DNA from 4 places in the Streptomyces sp. NPDC093795 genome. Region 2 is predicted to be linked to each of the others. Evidence: riboswitches for the same ligand, from Rfam matches in the RefSeq annotation. Region 2 holds a riboswitch; each other region holds the start of a gene.
What was found. Region 2 has a riboswitch for cyclic di-AMP ahead of ACIRB7_RS23620 (transglycosylase family protein). Riboswitches for the same ligand answer to the same signal wherever they lie in the genome.
Positions count from the first base shown of each region.

Region 1 (3,459 bases), on a different contig from region 2:
ACCGCCGCGCCGCTCTTCTCCGCCGCCCCGCTGATCGCCGCGCCCTTCTTCTCCACCCTCACGACGCTCCTGACGGGGATCGCCGCCGTCCTCGCCTCCGTCGGGCTGCACCTCTACAACGGCACCGCCGACGAGGTCCCGACCCTGACCGAGACCCTGACCGTCGTCACCGTCTCCGCGCTCGCCCTTCTCGTCAGCCGGGTCGTGCGCAGGAGCGGGGAACGGCTCGCCTCTGCGCGGGTCATCGCGGAGACCGCGCAGAAGGCCGTGCTGCCGACGCCGGCCGAGCGGATCGGCGGACTGCAGTGCGCGGCCCGTTACGAGGCGGCGCAGGCGGACGCGTTCATCGGCGGCGACCTGTTCGCCGTCCAGGACACCCCCTACGGGGTACGGCTCGTGGTCGGGGACGTCCGGGGTAAGGGGATGGAGGCGGTCGAGGCCGTGGCCGTCGTCATCGGGGCCTTCCGGGAGGCGGCCGAGCAGGAGCGGAGCCTGGAGGGCGTGGCGCAGCGCCTGGAACGGGCGCTGGCCCGCGAGGGCACCCGCAGGGACGGGCTCGACGCCTTCGAGGGGTTCACCACCGCGGTCCTGGCCGAGATCCCGCGCGGCGACGGGAGCGGCACCTTCGACGGTTTCGTACGGGTCGTCAACCGCGGGCATCCGCCGCCGCTGATGCTGTACGCGGACGGGCGCCTGGACACGCTGGAGCCGACCGAACCGGCGCTGCCGCTCGGCATGGGTGATCTGGCGGTGTGGCCGGACCGGGCCGAGGGGCGGCCGTACCCGCCGGGCGCGACGCTGCTCTTCTACACCGACGGCCTCTCGGAGGCCCGGAACGCGGCGGGAGTCTTCTACGACCCGGGCGCGCGCCTCGCCGGGCGGATCTTCCCGGGGCCCGAGGAACTGCTGGACGCGCTGGTGGACGACGTACGGCTGCACACGGGCGGCGGGGCGACGGACGACATGGCGCTGCTCGCGCTGAGCCGTCCGGCGACGGGGCAGCCGGAGCGGCGCCGCACGATGCCGGTGGTGCCGCCGGGCGGCCCCGGTCACCGGCCGTAGTCGAGAGGTGTCGCTGCGATAACAATTGACATAACGTCAGATCGCGGGGGTTTGGGCGGCGCCTGCTGAAGGGCGGTCAACTCGGACCATTCCCTACCAATTCAATGAATGATCAAGAGGAACGGCTTGGAATCGGGACCCTCCGTCTATTAACGTTCGATAACGCAGCGCGGTCGTCCCAGCCGCCGCAAGAGGCGGCACCGTGCGCACGCGCCGAATCCTGAAAAGGAACCGGGGAACCACCAATTGGGGTGAATCGGGCCCTTCGCACCTGTGCGACCGTGCCCGTAGGAGACCTTCCTGCTCCGAACCCGTCAGCTAACCCGGTAGGCGAGAAGGAAGGAAAGGAGCGCCCCTTCGTGGCGTCCAACACCCCTGCCCCCGAGGCTCCCTTCGACGCCTTCGGTGGTGGTGCGGGTCCCGCCGCGCCGGGCACCGAGTGGAACCCCACCGAGGATTCCCTCCGCGCCCAGAGCCGCTCCGGCGGCCGGCACCGGGTCGTCAAGCAGCGTTCCAACTTCGCCCGTTCCTCCACCGTCCTCGGTGTCGGTGTCATCGCGGCCGTCGGCGCGGGCGGCCTCGCCACCGCGCAGGAGAAGCCTCCGGTGGCCATCTCCTTGCCGGACCTCCCGGACCTAAACCTGCCCGACGCCCACGACCTCCCCGGCGTCGGCGCCCTCCTCCCGGACGCGGACGACGCGGGTACGGGCTCGGCCTCGGGCGCCGGCGACGACATGGCGGCCGCCGGCGCGGCCCGCTCCAACCCGAACCCGCTCACCGCCGCCACGTACACCACCCTCGACAACGAGCAGGCCGGGAAGACCGAGCAGGCGGGGACGGCCGAGCAGGCCACGAGGACGGCGGCCGGCACCGCCGACGCGGGCGAGGCCCTGCGCGCCCGCATCCTCCAGCAGGCCGAGCAGCAGCAGGCGTCCGCGGACGCCGCGGAGAAGGCCGCGGCGGAGAAGGCGGCCGCCGAGAAGGCGGCGGCGGAGGCCGCGGCCAAGGCCGAGGCCGCGGAGAAGGCGGCCGCCGAGGCGAAGGCGAAGGCCGAGGCGGAGGCCAAGGCCAAGGCGGAGGAGGAAGCACGGGCGAAGGCCGAGGCCGAGCGCCTCGCGCAGCTCGCCGCGAGCTACTCGATGCCGCTCTCCTCGTACTCCGTCAGCGCCACCTACATGCAGTCCGGCTCGATGTGGTCCTCCGGTCACCACACGGGCCTCGACTTCGCCGCCCCCACCGGCACCCCGCTCAAGGCGGTCCACGGCGCCACCGTGAAGTCGGCGGGCTGGTCCGGCTCGTACGGCTACCGGATCGTCCTGGAGCTGGAGGACGGCACCGAGGTCTGGTACTGCCACCTATCGTCCATGACGGTCGGCGTCGGCCAGACCGTGGGCACCGGCGAGACGATCGGCCGCGTCGGCGCCACCGGCAACGTCACGGGCGCCCACCTCCACATGGAGGTGCACACGCCCGGCGGCACCGGCATCGACCCGGCGGAGTGGCTCCGCTCGAAGGGCCTGACGGTCTGAGGCCCGAGAGCCGAGAACTTCGGCTCAGCTCCGGTACGGGTTGTAGCCGTCGTAGTCCAGGTACTGCGGCGGCGACCAGGCCCGGCCCGTGGCCCTGGCCGCGTAGGTGAGCGCGGGCGAGGCGACCTCGCGGCGCTGCCACAGGTGGTGGAGCAGCTCCTGCTCGCGGGCCGGGAAGTCGGGTCCTGCCGTGCCGCGCCGGGCCCGGTCCCTGAGGAACGCCAGGGTCGTCGCGAAGGACTCGTACTCGCCCACCGCCCGCGCGGCCGGCGGGCCGTACGTCCGGGCCGCGAACGAACGGGCCAGCTGACGGGCCCGCATCGAGGAGAGCGCCAGCGGCTCGGCGGGGGAGAGCCAGCCGGCCGCCGCGTACGCCGGGAGCTCCCCGGATATCGTGCGCAGCTCCCGCTGCCGGCTCCACACCGCGAGCCAGGTCAGCAGGCCGAAGGCCGGGACCATGAGCGCCCCGTACACCGCGAAGAAGGCCCAGGGCCCGCCGAAGGTGGCCGAGCCGTTCCAGGCGGCGTGCAGGCCCATCGCGAGCAGCAGCCCCGCGAGCGGCAGCAGCACCTTCCGGAGGCGTTTCCCGCGCGGGGCGAGCGCGGCGAAGCCGAAGCCGATGCCGGTGAGCACGGTGAACAGCGGATGCGCGAACGGAGACATCACGACCCGTACGAAGAAGGTCGCGGCGGTCACCGAACCGAGCCCTGAGGTGCCGAACTCCTGGTCCTCGCCGAAGGCGTTGCCGAGGTAGAGGATGTTCTCGGTGAAGGCGAAGCCGGTCGCGGTGAAACCCGCGATGACGACTCCGTCGACGAGGCCGCCGAAGTTCCTTCTGCGGAAGAGGAACAGCAGCAGGATCGCGGCC
Region 1 covers NZ_JBIWIO010000012.1:19,490-22,948, reverse strand. Annotated here, with positions in the region: gene ACIRB7_RS28085 (PP2C family protein-serine/threonine phosphatase) at 1-1,062, shown strand, start outside; cyclic di-AMP (ydaO/yuaA leader) riboswitch at 1,264-1,410, shown strand; gene ACIRB7_RS28080 (M23 family metallopeptidase) at 1,422-2,591, shown strand; gene ACIRB7_RS28075 (PrsW family intramembrane metalloprotease) at 2,616-3,459, opposite strand, start outside.
Region 1: linked by a shared signal. The riboswitch ahead of ACIRB7_RS28080 (M23 family metallopeptidase) and the one ahead of ACIRB7_RS23620 (transglycosylase family protein) in region 2 are both predicted to bind cyclic di-AMP.

Region 2 (3,459 bases):
ATCTTCGCGTGATCGTGCGGCCATCGACTTGTGACGAGCGTTCGAATACCGCTACGTTCACCGCACTCTCAGCCGTCACGCGAAAGGCGCTCCTATGCGTTCCGGGAACGGACGACACCGTCGCCCCCGTCAGGCCCCCGCCATCGTCGTCGCCGCCGGTGTGACCGGATCCGCGATGGCGCTGCCGCTGCTCGCCGCCGGATCCGCCTCCGCGGCCGACGCCGCCACCTGGGACCGCGTCGCCGAGTGCGAGTCCGGCGGTCAGTGGAGCGCCAACTTCGGCAACGGCATGTACGGCGGGCTCCAGTTCACCCAGGACAGCTGGGAGCGGAACGGCGGCCTGGCGTACGCGCCCAGCGCCGACCTGGCCAGCCGGGCCCAGCAGATCGCGGTGGCCGAGAAGGCCCTCGCGAAGGGCTCCGTCGAGTGGGCCACCTGCGCGCCGATCGCCGGTCTGACGAACGACGGCACGGCCACCGGTGTGGACCCCGGCCCGACCTCCGTCCCGAAGACCCCCACGGGCCCGGTCGTCGAGTCGAACCGTACGGCGGGGCTGCCCGGGGCCTCCACGGGGACCCCGGAGACCACGAAGGGGGCGACGGGCACGGTCACGCCGACCGCTCCCGTCACGCCGGCCCCGCCCACCGGGCCCGTCTCGCCGACGGCCCCGGTCTCGCCGACCGCTCCGGTGAGCCCCACCGCACCGACCGGCTCGACCACCCCGACCGCCCCGAGCGGCTCGACCGACCCGGCCGCGCCGGTCGTCCCGGTCAACCCGGTCGTCCCGGTCACCCCGGTCACGCCCGGCACCCCTGACGCCTCCGTCACGCCCGGTACGCCTGGTTCGTCCGTAACGCCCGGCACTCCGGAAGGTGACGCGTCGTCGGCCACGCCCGGCACCGGCAAGCACCGGGGCGATGCCGCACCGGAGGAAACCGGCAAGGTGGACACTTCACCTGAATCGGGTAGACATGCTTCATCCGAGAACAAGCTGACCGAAAGCCCTCTCGCCACGACGCCGGTTGACGCGGCGAAGGATTCGGGCGCAACGGACAGTCAGGACACTTCGGGCGCGTACACCGTGCGGCCGGGCGACAGCCTGTCCGACATCGCGCAGGCGAACGAACTCCCCGGAGGCTGGACCGCCCTCTACGACGCCAACCGGCGCACGGTGGGCATCGATCCGGATCTCATCCTCCCTGGTCAGAGCCTCGATCTGACGGACGGTCCGGTTTCGACGGCCAAGTGATTCGGGCGGGAATGTCCGGTTCTGGGCAAGTGAGACATGAGTCTCTTCACCCCAACTGGCGTGTCCCGTCCGTAACCTTTGCCCCCGTCACCTCTCACCTGCACAAACACCACCTTCCGGAAGCCAAGTAGGGGCGATATTTCCGCAATACGCCTCTTTGAACTTCCGGTGGGTCTGTGTCTACGGTCGTCACCGCTCGCCACCGCGGGCCCCGTCGACCGAAACGCCGAATCCTGCCGTCGGCCGATGGGAACAGTCGTCGCGTAAGCGCCGAAGGCAGGAGTGGGGGACCCAAGGTAAGTGCCGGTCCCGGCCGTTGAGAAAGACGGCCGATGATCGGCTTGGGGTGAAGCCGCGTGCTAGGACACGCGGCCGGGCAACTTTCCGGCCCGAACCCGACAGCTCACCTCACAGGCGTCGGTGAGGAGAATCTCCATGCTGTTTTCCGGCAAGGGCAAACACCGCCGTCCCTCCAAGGCCACCCAGGTCGCCACGCTCGTCGGCGTCACCGGTGTCGCCGTCGCGGCCCCGCTGCTGACCGCGGGCACCGCCTCGGCCGCCACGGCCTCCGAGTGGGACCGCGTCGCCCAGTGCGAGTCCGGCGGCAACTGGTCCATCAACACGGGCAACGGCTACTACGGCGGCCTCCAGTTCTCGGCCTCCACCTGGGCCGCGTACGGCGGCACCGCCTACGCCTCGACCGCCAACCAGGCGTCGAAGTCCCAGCAGATCGCCGTCGCCGAGAAGGTCCTCGCGGGCCAGGGCAAGGGCGCCTGGCCGAGCTGTGGCGTGGGCCTCTCCGGAGCCTCCTACGACGGCGGCTCCGCCGAGTCCGCCCCGCAGCAGGAGGAGCGGAAGGCCGAGCAGCCGACCACCCGCAGCGAGCAGCGCCAGGCCCCGAAGAAGGCCACGCAGCAGGCCCCGCAGGAGCAGGCCCCGCAGCGCGAGGCCGCGCCGCAGGCCGCCAAGAAGACCGTCACCACCCCGACCGGCAAGAAGGTCGAGAAGGGTGACGGCGAGTACAAGGTCGTCTCCGGCGACACCCTCAGCACCATCGCCCAGGCGCACGGCGTCAAGGGCGGCTGGGCCCAGCTCTTCGAGCTGAACGACGAGATCGTCGACGACGCCGACCTCATCTACCCGGGCCAGCAGCTTCACCTGAAGTGAGCCCGGCGGTCCGCGTGAGTCCGGCGGCTCACGCGGCCCCACGACCCTCCCGCGGTGACCACCCCGGTCCGGCGCGCCCGTCCCCCGTGCGCGCCCGACCGGGGTTCCGTCCGTTCCGGGCCGCTCCTTGTGTCCGGGCACACCCGTCGAGGGACGACTGAGGAACGACCTGACGGTTACCGTCCAGTAGATCTGATGTCCTTCGTCCCGAAACGCATGCCCTTGGGTCCTTTTTCGTCCCAGGGGGCGGGCGCCCGGCTGGCCGGAGCCCCCGCGCCGGTTAGGCTCTTGTCGCAAGGCCGAGCGACCCCTGCACCGACCTTGCGTCACATCCAGCGTCACATCCCAGAAGGAGATGCTCGTGCCGTCCATCGACGTCGTCGTAGCCCGGGAAATCCTGGACTCCCGAGGCAACCCCACGGTCGAGGTCGAGGTCGGCCTCGACGACGGCAGCACCGGCCGTGCTGCTGTTCCGTCCGGCGCCTCCACCGGTGCTTTCGAGGCCATCGAGCTTCGCGACGGTGACCCCAACCGCTACATGGGCAAGGGTGTCGAGAAGGCCGTCCTCGCCGTCATCGAGCAGATCGGCCCGGAGCTCGTCGGCTACGACGCCACCGAGCAGCGCCTGATCGACCAGGCCATGTTCGACCTGGACGCCACCGAGAACAAGGGCTCGCTCGGCGCGAACGCCATCCTCGGCGTCTCGCTCGCCGTGGCCCACGCCGCCTCCGAGGCCTCGGACCTCCCGCTCTTCCGCTACCTCGGCGGCCCGAACGCGCACCTGCTGCCCGTTCCGATGATGAACATCCTCAACGGTGGGTCGCACGCCGACTCCAACGTGGACATCCAGGAGTTCATGATCGCCCCGATCGGCGCGGAGTCCTTCTCCGAGGCCCTTCGCTGGGGTGCGGAGATCTACCACACGCTCAAGGGCGTGCTGAAGCGCAAGGGCCTCTCCACCGGCCTCGGCGACGAGGGCGGCTTCGCCCCGAACCTGGAGTCGAACCGCGCCGCCCTCGACCTCATCATCGAGGCCATCAAGG
Region 2 covers NZ_JBIWIO010000009.1:58,417-61,875, reverse strand. Annotated here, with positions in the region: gene ACIRB7_RS23630 (cytochrome P450) at 1-1, shown strand, start outside; gene ACIRB7_RS23625 (transglycosylase family protein) at 95-1,249, shown strand; cyclic di-AMP (ydaO/yuaA leader) riboswitch at 1,508-1,681, shown strand; gene ACIRB7_RS23620 (transglycosylase family protein) at 1,685-2,416, shown strand; gene eno (phosphopyruvate hydratase) at 2,778-3,459, shown strand, end outside.

Region 3 (3,459 bases), on a different contig from region 2:
GGCCGGGTGCCCGGTTCCACGGCCCGATCAGTTCCCGCCAGCCCCGTGACCGGAGTTCGGCCATGATCCAGGCGGCGGCCTCGTTCATCGTCGTCGCGCTGCCGTAGCCGAGGCGATGAGCGGCGAGCAGGGCGCCGCAGACGCATCGGGCTCCTCGGACGTCCCGCAGCTTGTACGGCGCGTTCTGCCAACCCCACTCCGTCAGGACGAGGCGCGCGTAGCCGAGGTGGACCGAGGGGCGCAGTTCTGGCTGCCCGACGCGTCGCCAGGCGTGCAGTTTGTCGGGGAGTACGGCTCCGATCCGGCCCGGGAGCCGGCGCTCGGCGGGCAGGGGCGGCGGCAGTGCGTCGAGCGCGTCGGCGACGAGCCGGTCCACGGGCAGGGTGAGCAGAGTCCGCCATCTCTCGGTGCCCGGCGCCGTGTCCGGGGCCGTGTCCGGAGCTGTGTCCGGCACGGGGACGGGGGCGCCCGCGGGCGGTGGCGTGGCGGTCAGGTCCGTGACGATCCGCTGCCAGGTGGCGCTCTCGTAGAGCGCTGCGGCCTCACGGTCGAGGGCGTCGGGGCTGATCAGGGAGGCGGAGGGGGACATCCGGGCGGCTCCTCGGTCGGGGTGGCACCATCCTTCAGCACGAATGTCGGGTTTGCGCGTTATGCCCTTGAGTACCCCTTCCGCCGATAGGGCCTTTCCGGCGCTCTTACCTATTAACCGAATTAAGGCGCATTTTCGGACATTGAACACCTGGTGACGCGACTCACTTTCCCGGGAACTCCCCCGCCTCCGGAGCCGCCGCGAGCCCCACCGCGCAAGGAAGTTCGGCGGGCCGGAAGAACGGTCGATCATGAATTCGGGGAATTCCGTGATCCTTTCGCGGGGCCCGCCGCCCCACCCATCTTGTTCTCCGTCGCATTACTGGCCTACGGTCACCTCCATTCGAGCGGATCGCCGAATCCTGCCACCGCTCGAAATACCTCCCTTTCACCCGACGGCAGGAGCGGGGGACCCACGAATACGCCGGCCCGGATTCCGGAACGGCTCGGGGTGAAGCCGCGTGCGCGCGGCCGGACATCTCCAGTCCGAACCCGACAGCTCACCCCGAAGGCGCCGGAGAGGAAACCGTCATGCCTGCACACGGTAAGCACCGCCGCCCCCGACGCCACCCCGTCTCGCGTGGAATCGCGCTGGTCGGAACGGGTGGAGCCGCCCTGGCCCTCCCGCTGATCGCCCCCGCCGCAGCCGGCGCCGCGCCCGTTTCCGGAGCTCCGGAACTCGCCGCCCGGCCCGCCGCCGCCCTCGCCGCTCCCGCCGCCGCGGCGGCCACGGCCAAGGCCCCCACCGCGCCGGCCGCCGCCCGCACCTACACGGTCGTCAGCGGCGACTCGCTTTCCCTGATCGCCCAGAAGAAGGGAATTCAGGGCGGCTGGAAGGCTCTTTACCAGGCCAACAAGAGCGTGGTGGGTGACAACCCGTCACTTATTCGTCCCGGCCTTGAACTGACGCTCGGTCGGGATTCCGCGAAGGCCGCTCCCGCGAAGGCGAAGAAGACCGGTTCGGCCGATCGGGCGAGCCGCTCCGAGCGCCGCCCCGCCGCCCCGGCCGTCGCCAAGGACACGGGCGCCTCCGCGGCGCAGGCCGCTCCCGCCGCCGCTCCCGTCCAGGCCGCCCCGGCCGCCGCCGCCCAGTACGCGAACAACCTCGACGGCTGGATCCGGGAGTCGCTGGACATCATGTCCCAGCGCGGCATCCCCGGTTCCTACGACGGGATCCTCCGCAACATCATGCGCGAGTCGTCCGGCAACCCCCAGGCCATCAACCTCTGGGACTCCAACGCGGTCGCCGGAACGCCCTCGAAGGGCCTCCTCCAGGTGATCCAGCCGACCTTCGACGCGTACCACGTGCCGGGCACGTCCACGGACCTGTTCGACCCGGTCGCCAACATCACCGCCGCCTGCAACTACGCGGCCGACCGCTACGGCTCCATCGACAACGTCAACGGGCCGTACTGATCCCGCTGGTCCCGAAGTGCCGGGTGAACCAGGAGCCGGCGAGTTCCGCCACCTGCTCCAGGGCACCCGGCTCCTCGAACAGATGGGTGGCGCCCTCCACGACGGCGAGCCGGTTCTCGCAGCGCAGCCGGGCCCCGGCCCGCCGGTTGAGGTCGAGGACCAGTTCGTCCCTGCCTCCCACCACGAGCAGCGTCGGGGCCCTGACCTGGGCCAGGTGGTCGGCCGCGAGGTCGGGCCGGCCACCGCGGGAGACGACGGCGGCCACGGAGGACGCGGGATCGGCCGCCGCCCACAGCGCGGCGGCGGCTCCCGTGCTCGCCCCGAAGTATCCGAGGGGGAGGCCGCCGCTCCCGGGCCGGCCGGCGAGCCAGTCCGTGGCCTCGGCGAGGCGGCCGGCGAGCAGCGGGGTGTCGAAGACGCGGGCCCTGTCCCCCGCCTCGGCCTCGGTGAGCAGGTCGAAGAGGAGCGTCCCGAGTCCCGCGCCGTTGAGTGCCGTCGCGACCGCCCGGTTACGGGGGCTGTGCCGGCTGCTGCCGCTGCCGTGGGCGAACAGGACGATGCCGGCGGCGTTCTCGGGCAGCGCGAGCCGTCCTGTGAGCGTGGCTCCGGCGGCGGGAATCCGTACGTCCTCCGCGTGGACGACCGGCCCACGCGTGGCCCGGTTCCGGTCCAGGCAGGCGATGACCTCGGCGTCGGGGGTCTGCGCGAAGTCCCGGTAGAACTGACCGATCGCGTAGAACAGCTCCGGCGTGTGGACGCTCACGGTCTCGTCGGCCTCGCCGCCGAGCCGGGCCGTCCATCCCGGTGGCGCGACCGGCACCGCGAGGACGATCCGGGCGGCGCCCCGGGCGCGTACGACCCGGCAGGCCGCCAGGGCCGTGGCCCCGGTCGCGAGGCCGTCGTCGACGACGAGGACCGTCCGCCCGTCGAGGGGCACGGAGGGTCTGCTGCCCCGGTAGCGCCGGGCCCTGTGGTCGAGCTCGGCGTGTTCGCGCTGCTCCACGGCGGCGAGATCGCGCGCGTCCGCCCCGGTCTCGCGCATCACCCGCTCGTTGACCACCCGTACCCCGCCCTCGCCGAGCGCGCCCATCGCGAGCTCCGGCTGCCGGGGCAGTCCCAGCTTCCGTACGAGACAGATGTCGAGCGGCGCGTCGAGGGCGTCGGCGACCTCGGCGGCCACCGGCACACCGCCACGCGGGAGACCGAGCACCACGACGTCCTGGCCCTTGAAGTGGCCGAGCCGGGTGGCGAGCTGCCGGCCCGCGTCGATCCGGTCGTTGAAGTACATGGCCGCCGTCCTTCCGCCTGCGCGGCTCCGGGCCCGTCCCCGGGCCCGGGGAGAACGTCGGCTGCCCGTCTCTCCAGCGTAGACGTGTCCTCGGCGGCGGCAGGTCAGGGGCGGAGGGTCCCGTCAGGCGGCGAGGAAGGCCTCGATGGCCTCGGCGAGGGCCTGCG
Region 3 covers NZ_JBIWIO010000004.1:59,566-63,024, forward strand. Annotated here, with positions in the region: gene ACIRB7_RS12525 (hypothetical protein) at 1-589, opposite strand, end outside; cyclic di-AMP (ydaO/yuaA leader) riboswitch at 932-1,115, shown strand; gene ACIRB7_RS12530 (transglycosylase SLT domain-containing protein) at 1,120-2,004, shown strand; gene ACIRB7_RS12535 (alpha/beta family hydrolase) at 1,988-3,292, opposite strand; gene ACIRB7_RS12540 (alpha/beta fold hydrolase) at 3,416-3,459, opposite strand, start outside.
Region 3: linked by a shared signal. The riboswitch ahead of ACIRB7_RS12530 (transglycosylase SLT domain-containing protein) and the one ahead of ACIRB7_RS23620 (transglycosylase family protein) in region 2 are both predicted to bind cyclic di-AMP.

Region 4 (3,459 bases), on a different contig from region 2:
CCGTCGTCCCTCAGAGGGGCATGAGGTCGGGGCGCTTGGCCTCGACGTGGTCGCCGGAGCTCTCGCCGCGCAGCCGGCGCCCGATCCACGGCACGAGGTACTCCTTCGCCCAGTTGATGTCGTCCCGGCGCAGCTCCAGCGAGCCGCGCGGGGCTACCGGCGGCCAGGCCTGATCCGGGTCGGCGGGCACCGGCAGGCCGAGGACCTGGGCGGCGCGGAGGGCGACCCGGGTGTGCCCCTCGGCGGAGAGGTGCAGCCGGTCGAGGTCCCAGGCCCGCCGGTCCTGCACGGACCTGAGGGACCACAGGTCGAGGACCGGGCAGTCGTAGCGGTCCGCGATGGCCCGGACGTGGGCGGTGTAGGTGGCGATCTTGCCGCGCAGGTGCCTGAGCACGGGCACGTCACGGGTGTCGAAGCCAGTGGTCACCATGACGGTGCCGACGGCGGAGGTCAGTTCGGCGACGGCCCGCTCGAAGCGCTCGGCCACGTCGTCGGGGTCGCTGCCGGGGCGGATGATGTCGTTGCCGCCGGCGCAGAAGGTCACCAGGTCGGGGGCGAGTTCCTTCGCCCGGGGGACCTGTTCCGCCACGATCTGGTCGAGGAGGCGCCCGCGTACGGCCAGGTTGGCGTAGCGGAAGGCGTCGTGCTCCGGCAGCTGGTCGGCGAGCAGGACCGCGAAGCGGTCCGCCCAGCCGACGTACGTCCCGCCGGGCCCGGGGTCTCCGACGCCCTCGGTGAAGCTGTCACCGATCGCCGCGTACGACCCGAATGCGTTCTTGTCTCTTGATCTCGAATCGTCTGCCACGGGAGCACATCCTTCCCTTTTGGATGTGACCTACGCGACCGTAAGGAGGGGTTGACGCCGGGTGATATATGCCACCGATAAAGAAATTGCCAAGCCGGAATAGATGGGGAAACGCCGGAGGCCCGGCACAGGAGTGCCGGGCCACGCGGGGTGTCGGTGCGTCAGATGGAGACGCCGTGCTGGCGGAGGTAGCCCAGCGGGTCGATGTCGGAGCCGTAGCTCGGCGAGGTGCGGATCTCGAAGTGCAGGTGCGGGCCGGTGGAGTTGCCGGTGGAGCCGGAGAGGCCGATCTGCTGGCCGCCGGTGACGGTCTGGCCGGACGAGATGGAGAGGGAGGAGAGGTGGGCGTACTGCGAGTAGCTGCCGTCGGCGTGCTGGATGACGACCTCGTTGCCGTAGGCGCCGCTCCAGCCGGCCGAGACCACGTTGCCGGCGCCGACGGCGCGGACGGTGGTGCCGGAGGAGGCGATGAAGTCGACACCGGTGTGGTAACCGGAGGACCACATGGAGCCGGAGGCGCGGTACGGGGTGGAGATGCCGCCGCTGACCGGGGCGACCCAGCCGGACGCGGAGGTCGAGGCGCCCGTCGACTCCTGCGCGGAGGAGGACGAGCCGGCGTCCGAGGACGGGGCGGTGGTGGCCGGGGCGGCGGCGCGCTCGCTGCCCCGGGAGGCGCGCGGGGTGTCGCCGTTCTTCGAGGAGGTCTCGGCGGACGGCTCCGGGGCGCTCTTGGGGGCGGCCGCCCGGGGCGCGGCGCTCTTCGGAGCGGAGGCCTTGGCGGTGCTCTTGGCGCCGAGCGTGAGCTTCATGCCGGGCAGGATGAGCGAGGGGTCCTCGCCGACGACCTGGCGGTTGTCGGAGTACAGCTTCTGCCAGCCGCCGGCGACGTGGTGGTCGGCGGCGATCTTCGACAGGTAGTCGCCGCGCACGACGGAGTACGTCTTCGGTGCGGCCTTGGCGGCGGGCGCGGCCTTGGCGGCGGCGAGGGCCTCCACCTGGGCGGCGGCGGTGACGGCCTGGCTGGGGGCGGCAGTCTGCTCGGCGGCGTGGGCCCCGGTGGCGCCGAAGAGCGGGAGGGCGACGACGGCGCCTCCCGTACCGGCGGCGGCGATTCCGCGGGTCAGTCGGTTGGTCTTGGTACGGCGGTGCTTACCCGTCGCGGGCATGGCGAATTCCTCTCCGGCGCCTACGAGGTGAGCTGTCGGGTTCGGACTGGAGATGCCCGGCCGCGTTCTCACGCGGCTTCACCCCAAGCCGTCCTGCGTCGCGGGACCGGCGTACTTCCTGGGTCCCCCGCTCCTGCCACACATGGGATGAGTGGGAATTCCGGACGGTGGCAGGATTCGGCGGTCCGACCGGATTGACGGTGACGCTAGACGAGGGGGTCGGCACGGACAAGCCGCTGATTTCCACCGGCTTTCCCCGCCACGTCTTCCGGCCGGAATTCCGGTCACCCTCTGTGGATGACGGTCCTTCGATGTCCCTTTTCCGTACGGCAATTGGTTCCGGCCGTCGGCCACGATCCGTCACTTCTATGACGCTGCTCACGCGCCGATGCCCATCTCGCCCGCAAACAGGGCGCGTTATACGTAAGGCCTCAATTCGGACAGATCACCCATTCCCGTCCAGGGGGGTGCGCCGACACCCTCCCGCCTGGATGATTGCCCCAGGAACCGATCTCGCTTCGGGCACCCGAACGTCGACCACCAGGAGCACCCGTGACGCAGCAGCTGCCGCAGGTCCCGCCCATCGAAATGACCGAACCCGAGCTGGCCGAGGTCCGCAACTTCCGGGACGTGGGCGGCCTGCCGACGACGGACGGCCGGGCCGTCCGCACCGGGCGCCTCTTCCGCAGCGGCCACCTCGCCCACGCGACGGCGGCGGACGCCGCCTTCCTCGACTCGCTGGGACTGCACACCGTGTTCGACTTCCGGAACATGGCCGACCGGAAGGTCGAGGGTCCCGACGTCGAGCTGCCCGGCGTACGGAACGTGAACATACCGCTCAACGATCCGGCGGAGGGCAAGGAGTTCTGGAAGCTGGTGCGCGGCGGCGACATAACCCAGCTGCGCGAGATCCTCGGTGACGGCAAGGCGGCCGCCAACATGTCCGACTCGTACCGGAAGATGGTGATCGAGCGGACCGCGGAGCACAGCCGGATCCTGCACGCCATGGCTGAGGACAGCCTCCCCGCCCTGATGCACTGCGCGGCCGGCAAGGACCGCGCCGGGCTCTCCATAGCGATCACCCTGCTCGCCCTCGGGGTCGAGCGGGCGGCGATCGAGGCCGACTACGTGAAGTCGAACGACCCGCACCGCCGCTACAAGGTGCGCCGCAGCTCCACCGCCCCGGACGCCATGTCGCCCGAGGTGATGGAGCTGCTGAGCCCGCTCTTCGACGCGCGGGTGGAGTACCTGCGGGGGGCCTTCGAGACGATCGAGGCGACCTGGGGCTCGGTGGACGCCTACCTCGCGACGGGCCTGAAGCTGGCCCCGGAGACCCGCGAGCGCCTGCGGGAGCGCCTGCTCACCGAGGTGTGAGTCCGCCGCCTACCGGTTCTGGCCACCCAGCGCGAAGAGCAGGTAGAGGAAACCGGCGAAGAGGTGGCCGGCGACCAGGTAGGCGAAGAGGCGCAGGACCAGCCCCTTGGGGAA
Region 4 covers NZ_JBIWIO010000005.1:111,321-114,779, forward strand. Annotated here, with positions in the region: gene ACIRB7_RS15550 (STM4011 family radical SAM protein) at 1-24, shown strand, start outside; gene ACIRB7_RS15555 (SGNH/GDSL hydrolase family protein) at 11-805, opposite strand; gene ACIRB7_RS15560 (LysM peptidoglycan-binding domain-containing M23 family metallopeptidase) at 967-1,971, opposite strand; cyclic di-AMP (ydaO/yuaA leader) riboswitch at 1,976-2,164, opposite strand; gene ACIRB7_RS15565 (tyrosine-protein phosphatase) at 2,524-3,345, shown strand; gene ACIRB7_RS15570 (DUF6126 family protein) at 3,355-3,459, opposite strand, start outside.
Region 4: linked by a shared signal. The riboswitch ahead of ACIRB7_RS15560 (LysM peptidoglycan-binding domain-containing M23 family metallopeptidase) and the one ahead of ACIRB7_RS23620 (transglycosylase family protein) in region 2 are both predicted to bind cyclic di-AMP.